4 regions of the Rhizobium sp. M1 genome follow, and region 4 is predicted to be linked to each of the others. Evidence: predicted binding sites of a transcription regulator. Region 4 holds the regulator's gene; each other region holds the start of a gene.

Region 1 (2,200 bases), on a different contig from region 4:
GCTCGGCCAATTCGTCCAGTGCCGTCAGCCGCATGGCATTGTTGAGCTTGGCCGAACAGACGATGGCCGGCGCCTCAGGACGCTCTTTCGAACGCCAGGAGGGCCCCCATCGCCTGCGGGCGATACGGTCGGTTGGTAGATGCGGGAAGCTGAGCGCCAGAATGCGCTGACTGTTCGCCTGGAGGACGAATGAGGTTTGGTTCGATGACAGGGAAAAATTCGCGTTCATGGGGGCTCCACTCCAGGAGAAAGGAGAGCGGGGCCGGATTGCGGCTCTTCTCCAGCGTGAGACGGAAAATCGGATTGCCGATGCTGCCGGCAAGCTTCGATCCGTCCGGTAACGGCCGCAGAGCAGACGGTCCCGGTTCGACATGCAGGCGCAAGGCCGCACTGCTGGCCTCCTCCGCCCCTGCCTGCCGCACGACAAAGAGCGGACGGCGGGCAGCATGCGCCCTGAGACTGAGCCTGCGGCTTTCGGTCAGGCCGAAATGCACAGGGTTGCCCCGCACTTCGAGGATGACGACCGAGAAAGCAGCGCTTTCCACCGCCGCCTCCGCCAGCCAGAGCGCTTCGTCCAGCTTGCGCGGCGCGGCATGGAGAAATCGCTCAGGGCTCAACCCGAAATCCCGAAGCCCGGGAGCATAGGGACGGCCGGCCTCCAGCGTACCGACTGCATCGCCGATCCAGAGCAGCGGCATCAGCCTGCCGGCATCTGATTCCTGTTTCTGCAGCCGCGCGGCAACAGCCATCGCCAGTCCGCTTGCCGCGCCGGCGTCGCGAGACAGCGCGGAACGGAATTCGGTAATCGCATCGAGGGGCAGGCCGCCCTCCAGCGCCCGATCGAGAAGCTCCAGCCCGAACGGCAGGGATGGCAGAATGCGCTCCTGGCGCGTCTTGCGTCCTTCCGCCAAGGCTTCCCGCTCCGCGGCCGCAAATGCCGGCGCGGGCTTTCCTTCCAGTCTGGCAATGGTTTCGCGGAGCGCAAAAAGCCGCTCGCGCGCCAGGGCGTTCTGCGCCATGGCGTTCACTCCGATCCGTCTTGTTCCTGTTATGTTCTTATAGATTCCAGAGAGCTAATGAAGAGTCAACAATCATTTTCTATGAATTTATTCCTGCCTTTGATTCCGCACTCGAAAATCGGCAATAAAGGTTCTATATGGGCCCGCAAAGGAAGGAATATTCATGGCCCGCATAGACCAGAGCGATGATTGGCGGGACCGCCATGCGCCGACGATCAGCACCTTCGAGTCGCTGGCCATGGAGGCCTACAGCCATCTGCCGGATGAATTCCGCCAGCTGACGACCAACCTCACGATCGAGATCGAGGACTTCCCCGATGACGACGTTTTCGAGGACATGGCGCTGGAAACCCCTTTCGATCTGCTCGGCCTTTTCGAGGGCAGGGGCATTTCCGAACGTTTCACGGTGGAAACCGGCGAAATGCCGAACCGCATCCGCCTCTACCGGCGCCCCATTCTCGATTACTGGGCGGAGAACGACGAGACGCTCGGCGATATCATCACCCATGTCCTGATCCACGAGATCGGCCACCATTTCGGGCTGAGCGACGATGATATGGAGCGGATCGAGGCCAGCGCCGAGGAAGCCGCGGAGCGTTAGGCGTCTATCCTGGAATTAAGTCTTACTGCTCGGAGAGTTTCATCTCCGGATCATAATCCTTGCCTTCGACGGTCTTGACGACGGCCTGGCCGCACTGCATCGCGCCGGTTGCGGCATTGAAGGCATAGGTCGGCGAACCCTCCAGCGACCAGCCCTTGTTGAGGGCGGCGGTGACCTTGTGGCAGAAGGAAGCATCGTCGGGACCGGTCAGGAAGCGGTAGAGTTTCATCAGGCGGGCTTTCTTGCAGATATCAGGCGAGCTTTATGAACCAGAGCCTCGGCCTGGACAAGATGCAGCCGTTCGATCATCCGTCCATTGGCATTGATGACGTTGAGGCCCCTGGCGTCAGGATCGGCAAAAGCTGATATGACCGCCTCGGCTTCCGCAATCTCCTCCGCACTCGGCCCGAAATGCCGGTTCGCGGGCTCGATCTGCGAGGGATGGATCAGCATCTTGCCGGCAAAACCCATGGCGCGGCCCTGGCCGCATTCGGCGTCGAAGCCTTCGGCATCCTTAAAATCGTTGAAGACGCTGTCGATCGCATCGAGCCCATAGGCTCTGACCGCAAGGACGACCTGC
Region 2 (2,200 bases), on a different contig from region 4:
GTAGGTATATTCGACGCTCACCGGCTGTTTGTAGCAATGCACAAAAAATTGCATGCACCGGTAATTTTTTACTCTGCGAAACTGTTTCATATTGTAGTTGAAAAAAGGCCTATTGCGATATCAGCACATTTAGCGACGTGACATGAATGTCAAAAAGGTGTGCAATGGCGCCCGTGATTCGAGAATGCGAGAAAACAGCGATCGGCAGCCGATAAGGGCAGCCTCGATCGGGCGGATGCCGATGCGCCGCCAGTAAATTCGGTAAATTTCAGGGGAAAATGGCGCGTGGCGATCACGCGCCCCGATTCGTAATCGTGCCTCCGCCGGCCTCAGCCGTTGAACGCCCTCTCCAGCGCAGCAAGATCAATCTTGACCATGCCGAGCATCACCTCGGTGACGCGCTTGGCCCGCTCTCGATCGCTGTCGGCGACCATCTCGGAAAGCACCCGCGGCACGATCTGCCAGGAAAGGCCCCAGCGGTCCTTCAGCCAGCCGCAGGCTTCAGGCGTGCCGCCATTGGCGAGAAACGCATCCCAGATCCGATCGATCTCGGCCTGGCTGTCGAGCAGAATGGCAATCGAAAAAGAATGGTTGAAGCTGTCGAGCGGGCCGGCCTTCATCGCCAGGAAGGCTTGATCGCCGAGCGTGAATTCGATCAGTTCGACGCTGCCCGGAGGCCCGCTCGGCGTTTCCGCCGGCAATATGGTGGTGCGGCCGATCCTGGAATCCGGAATGACCGATACGTAGAATTCGACGGCTTCGCGCGCTTGCTCCGCGAACCAGAGATTTGAAACGACCTTCGGCATGAACAGCCTCCTGTTGGCGAGGGTTGCCGGACTCCTGTCCGATGCCCCGAGGACGTCTCGCCGGCATCGGTTCCGACAGGCTGGGCTCAGATTTTTTTGCTGCGCGGCCGTACGACGATCGCAGTCACACCCAGCGGCGGCCCTGCCGCCCGCATCGGTCCGCAACAGCGGTGGTTCAGGAATGAAAGCAGAACATCTTTTCTGGTCTTTCCCTCCCGAATCACTACATTACGCGCCATGAGCAATAGTTTCGACGATATTCCCTTCTTCGACGAAGAGCCGGGCGAAATGGCGCGCAAGCCGCAGCCGCCGGCCGCACCCCGGGGGGGGCACGCCCCCTTGGGAAGGGCGCCCGCTGCGGCCGGCGGGATCGCCGCCCGCGCCATGGCGGCGCGCGACGGCGGCAAGCGACCGGATTACCTCGCAGGCCTTAATCCCGAACAGACGGAAGCCGTGGAAACCCTGGAGGGTCCGGTTCTCGTCCTTGCCGGCGCCGGCACCGGCAAGACACGGGTGCTGACCACGCGCATCGCCCATATCCTCAATAGCGGCCGCGCCTTCCCTTCGCAGATTCTCGCCGTCACCTTCACCAACAAGGCCGCCCGCGAGATGAAGGAGCGCATCGCCCTGCTCGTCGGCGGCGCCGTCGAAGGCATGCCCTGGCTCGGCACCTTCCATTCGATCGGCGTCAAGCTTCTGCGCCGCCATGCCGAACTCGTCGGCCTCAGCTCCGATTTCACCATTCTCGACACCGACGACGTCGTCCGTCTGATCAAGCAGCTGATCCAGGCCGAGGGTCTCGACGACAAACGCTGGCCGGCCAAGCAGTTCGCCGGCATGATCGACACCTGGAAGAACAAGGGCCTCGGCCCGGCCGATATTCCCGAGGGCGACGCGCGCGCCTTCGCCAATGGCCGCGGCCGCGATCTCTATTTCGCCTATCAGGCGCGCCTGTCGACGCTCAACGCCTGCGATTTCGGCGATCTGCTCATGCATCCGATCGCGATCTTCCGCAAGAATCCGGATCTTCTGAAGGAATATCACGGCCGCTTCCGTTATATCCTCGTCGACGAATATCAGGACACCAACACCGCCCAGTATATGTGGCTGAGGCTGCTGGCCCAGCGCAGCAAGGGCGAGCCGCAGAATGTCTGCTGCGTCGGCGACGACGACCAGTCGATCTACGGCTGGCGCGGCGCCGAGGTCGACAATATCCTGCGCTTCGAGAAGGACTTCCCCGGCGCCAAGGTGATCAAGCTCGAGCGCAATTACCGCTCGACCGAACATATCCTCGGTGCGGCCGCCCATCTGATCGCCCATAATGAAGGCCGCCTGGGCAAGACGCTGTTCACCGAACGCGCCGATCCCGATGACGTCAAGGTGCAGGTCCACGC
Region 3 (2,200 bases), on a different contig from region 4:
TGCGGCACTTCGAGAAAGGAGCCGGAGCGGTCGCTGGTCGCAATCACCGCGTCCATGCGGCGGATCAGCCATTTCGTGTAGGCGGTGTGGCGGCGTTGCGCGGCGGAGGTGAAGATGAGCTTCAGCGGCATGCGCAGGAGATGGCGGAGCAGGATGCCGACGGCCATCTCATTGTTGCGGCGGGCGTGCCAGACGCGATGGCGCCGGCGCGCCGGCGGGCGCCAGAGGCTTAAAAGTTGCAGCCATCTCAGTTTCGGCAGGCCTTCCGGCAGGCCGGGGCCGAGGGTTGCGATCCCGATGCCGAGTCGGAGCTGGCACGGGATGAGCTGGACGATGGTCGACGTGACGCCGGAGAGCCGGCGCTTGAAATTGGGCGCGATGATCTCGACGTCACGCATATCAGGCAAGGGAGGGGTCTCGTCTGTGGCGGGCGATCAGCCCCAGGAAACCTGGAGGATTTCGTAGGCCTTGGAGCCGCCGGGCGCGTTGACCTCGATGGAATCGCCGACTTCCTTGCCGATCAGCGCACGGGCGATCGGGGAGGAGATGGAGATGCGGCCGGCCTTGACGTCGGCTTCCTGGTCGCCGACGATCTGGTAGGTCTTTTCTTCCTCGGTGTCCTCGTCGACGAGCTTCACCTTGGCGCCGAACTTGATCTTGTGGCCCGACATCTTCGTGAGGTCGATGACCTCGGCGCGCGCCGTCAGATCTTCCAGCTCGCTGATGCGGCCTTCATTGTGGCTCTGGGCTTCCTTGGCAGCGTGATATTCGGCGTTTTCGGAAAGGTCGCCATGGGCACGGGCTTCGGCGATCGCCTCGATGATTCGGGGGCGCTCCTCCTGCTGACGCCAGCGCAGTTCTTCCTGCAGCTTGACGAAACCACCCTGTGTCATCGGTACCTTTTCAACCATTTTTCTGTCCTTCACTCCTTGTATCGGCACGTCAGGCGCAAACACAAAAGAAAACAGGTCCCGAAGGGGAGCTTCGGAACCGTGCCACAATCCTAGTTAAGCGCTTATAGCAGATCGCCAAGGCCGATTTCCAGAAAATTCGCATAAACGCAACGCAACCCCCGCGATATCAGGTGATGCGCCAGAAAATCGGGCAGGGGCGGGATGGAGCCGGATTGACTTTGTATATTAGAACATATAGTGAACATAAGCATGAAGAAGTCGCTTGCCGAACGCTTGGCCATCCTGTCCGATGCCGCGAAATATGACGCTTCCTGCGCCTCCAGCGGCACGGTGAAACGCGATTCGAGCACAAGCGGCGGGCTCGGTTCGACCGAGGGATCCGGCATCTGCCATGCCTATGCGCCGGATGGTCGATGCATTTCGCTTTTGAAGATCCTGCTGACCAATTTCTGCATCTACGACTGCGCCTATTGCGTCAATCGCTCGTCGAGCAATGTCGAACGGGCGCGTTTTACACCCGAAGAGGTGATCTGGCTGACGCTGGAATTCTACCGCCGCAACTATATCGAAGGCCTCTTCCTTTCCTCCGGCATCATTCGTTCGTCCGATTACACGATGGAGGAGATGGTCCGCATCGTCCGCGAACTGCGGGTGACGCATGCTTTCCGCGGTTATATCCACCTGAAATCGATCCCCGAGGCGTCGCCGCGGCTGATCGAGGAGGCGGGGCTTTATGCCGACCGGCTGTCGCTCAATATCGAGCTGCCGACGGATAACGGCATCAGCCGCTTCGCGCCGGAAAAGAAGCCCGCCAGTATCCGGAGATCGATGGCTGATCTGAGACTGAAGATCGAAGCCGCCGGCGAGCCGACGCTGAAAAGCAAGAAACGCCAGCGTTTCGTCCCGGCCGGGCAGAGCACGCAGATGATCGTCGGCGCCGACGGCGCGAGTGATGCAACCATCCTTGCGACCAGCGGCCGGCTTTACAGCAGCTACGGCCTCAAGCGCGTCTATTATTCCGCCTTCAGCCCGATCCCGGATTCGTCGAAAAACCTGCCGCTGATCAAGCCGCCGCTGATGCGCGAACACCGGCTCTACCAGGCCGACTGGCTCTACCGCTTCTATGGTTTCGGCATCGACGAGATCACCGCCAATCAGGCGGGCGGCATGCTCGATCTCAATCTCGACCCCAAACTTGCCTGGGCGCTTGCCAACCGGGCCGAATTTCCCGTCGATATCAACAGGGCCGAGCGTGAACGGCTGTTGCGCGTGCCCGGCCTTGGCAC
Region 4 (2,200 bases):
TCGACGCTCATCCTGCTGATTCTGCCAGGGTCCCGGCCACCGGATCTGGTGATTTCCGAGGATGGTGGTCTGGTCGCGCTTGTCGCGACGGAGGCCATGGCTTCCAACCGTGAAAACCCGCCGGACTTCATCTTCGACCAGTGGCAAAGAGCGCTGGTCCTGCCGAGGCACCACCCGCCGAAGATGCTGGATGGTCCTGCCATCCCGCCACCGGGTGAGGACCGCCGCGTCAGGCTGTCCCGCGACCAGCAGAATGACGCGAGGGCGGCGATGGCGACCGCCGCAGCCGGCGGTGAGACAAATCGGTTTTCCTGCGTGAAGAAGGCCTGGTGTATAGCCAGGCTCGGCAATGGCCATGTCGTCGCCGTCATCGACAACGCCGCCTATCTCGGCCCGGCCTGCGACGCCGGCGAGATTGTCGTGACCGCGGTGCGCCTGCGTTTCGACCGTTGCCGCTCGGGTGCGACACTCTTCACCGGCGAGACGCTGCGTAGGACCGGTTCCGTCGAACTGCGTTTTGCACAGGAGGGATTCGAGGTCGCAACCGCATTCGATGCTTTGTCGCGTCCATGGATGCGCCATCGAGCCTATGATTGGCGCAAAGACAGTTTTACCGAAACCGGCCCGTCCGCTGTCAGTGATAACGGCGAATGAGGCCGACCAGCTTGCCCTGCACCTTGACCCGGTCGGGCCCGAAGATACGGGTCTCGTAAGCCGGGTTGGCGGCTTCGAGGGCGATCGAGGCACCCTTGCGGCGAAAGCGCTTCAGCGTCGCTTCCTCGTCGTCGACCAGCGCAACGACGATATCGCCGGGACTTGCGGTGCTGCCGTTGCGGATGATCACCGTGTCGCCGTCGAAGATGCCGGCGTCGATCATCGAATCGCCCTTGACCTCCAGCGCATAATGTTCACCCGAGCCGAGCATGTCTGAGGGAACGACGATGTCGTGCGTGTTGTTCTGGATCGCCGAGATCGGAACACCGGCGGCGATCCGGCCCATGACCGGCACGGACACAGTGTTGCCGTTGTCGGCGATCGGCTTTGCGGCAGGGGGGGCGGCGACCGGCTGGGGCTTGCCGAGGCTGCCTTCGATAACGCTCGGTGAAAAACCGCGGCGCGGCTGAAGACTGGGGCTATAGGCCTCCGGCAGCTTGATCACTTCCAGGGCCCGGGCCCGGTTCGGTAGGCGGCGAATGAAACCACGTTCCTCCAGCGCCGTGATCAGTCGATGAATGCCGGATTTCGAGGCGAGATCCAGGGCATCCTTCATCTCGTCGAAAGAGGGCGGAACGCCGGATTCCTTCATGCGCTCATGAATGAAAAGGAGAAGCTCCTGTTGTTTGCGCGTGAGCATCGACGTCAGACCCCGTGATTGAAACAAATCCAGAACAGACACTATATGTTCCATATGTGTTCCGCAAGTAGCTAAATTTCCGTAAAACTTCGCGCCAACTCGTCGAGATTTTTATTTTCATTCGCCGGATTGGCGCACATGTCTTGCATTGAGGGTGGTGCTGTCGCACATCTCTGGCGTGTCAGGAGGGATATCATGATCGCACATTCCGCCAAACCGCACCCGCTGGATCATGTCGTGCTGCCCGTCGTCAATATCGACCTGGCGCGCGAAAGGCTCGGCAAGCTCGGCTTTACCGTCGCCGCCGATGCGCGCCATCCGTTCGGAACGGAAAATGCCTGCGTCTTTTTCGCCGACAAGACCTATATCGAGCCGCTCGGCGTGGCGAGTGTCGAGGAGAGCGAGACAGCGGCCCGCCACGGCAATGTCTTCATCGCCCGCAATCGCGCCTTCCGCTTCCGCTGCGGCGAGGAGGGACTTTCGGCGTTGGCCTTCCTCACCGAGGATGCCGGCCTCGATCATCGGCGATTCGTGGGTAGCGGCGCGAGTGCCGGCGAGATGTTGCAGTTCAGCCGGCCGATGCGGATGCCGGACGGTTCGGAAAGCGTCGGCAGCTTCAAACTGGCCTTTTCAGGAGATCTGCGCGCGCCCGACTTCTTTCTCTTCACCTGTCAGCGCATCAATTCGTTCCCGGCCGGTCGTGCCGCTCTGGAGACGCATGCCAATGGCGTGACCGGCATTGCCGAGATCGCCCTTTGTTCGCCGGAGCCGGCTGCATTTGCCGCCTTCGTTGGTCTTGCGGTCGGGCAGACGGTGGTGGAGAAAACCGGTTTCGGCATGAAGATC

The links. The regulator LexA, encoded in region 4, represses DNA repair genes until DNA is damaged. The targets are predictions, from matches to a motif close to TGTTCNNNNTGTGTTCNG.
Region 1: CO655_RS01605 (metallopeptidase family protein) is a predicted target of LexA. The motif match lies at 1,041-1,058, and genes of this name have one in related genera.
Region 2: CO655_RS12170 (UvrD-helicase domain-containing protein) is a predicted target of LexA. The motif match lies at 984-1,001, and genes of this name have one in related genera.
Region 3: CO655_RS16625 (putative DNA modification/repair radical SAM protein) is a predicted target of LexA. The motif match lies at 1,141-1,158, and genes of this name have one in related genera.

Annotation. Positions count from the first base shown of each region.
Region 1 covers NZ_NWSW01000001.1:328,608-330,807, forward strand. The annotation lists gene CO655_RS01600 (DNA polymerase Y family protein) at 1-163, opposite strand, end outside; gene CO655_RS34210 (hypothetical protein) at 75-1,019, opposite strand; gene CO655_RS01605 (metallopeptidase family protein) at 1,183-1,620, shown strand; gene CO655_RS01610 (DUF1737 domain-containing protein) at 1,643-1,849, opposite strand; gene CO655_RS01615 (CoA ester lyase) at 1,849-2,200, opposite strand, start outside.
Region 2 covers NZ_NWSW01000011.1:42,636-44,835, forward strand. The annotation lists gene CO655_RS12165 (VOC family protein) at 330-806, opposite strand; gene CO655_RS12170 (UvrD-helicase domain-containing protein) at 1,044-2,200, shown strand, end outside.
Region 3 covers NZ_NWSW01000016.1:7,777-9,976, reverse strand. The annotation lists gene CO655_RS16635 (glycosyltransferase family 4 protein) at 1-407, opposite strand, end outside; gene greA (transcription elongation factor GreA) at 435-911, opposite strand; gene CO655_RS16625 (putative DNA modification/repair radical SAM protein) at 1,164-2,200, shown strand, end outside.
Region 4 covers NZ_NWSW01000034.1:60,038-62,237, forward strand. The annotation lists gene CO655_RS26815 (ComEC/Rec2 family competence protein) at 1-654, shown strand, start outside; gene lexA (transcriptional repressor LexA) at 635-1,354, opposite strand; gene CO655_RS26825 (VOC family protein) at 1,550-2,200, shown strand, end outside.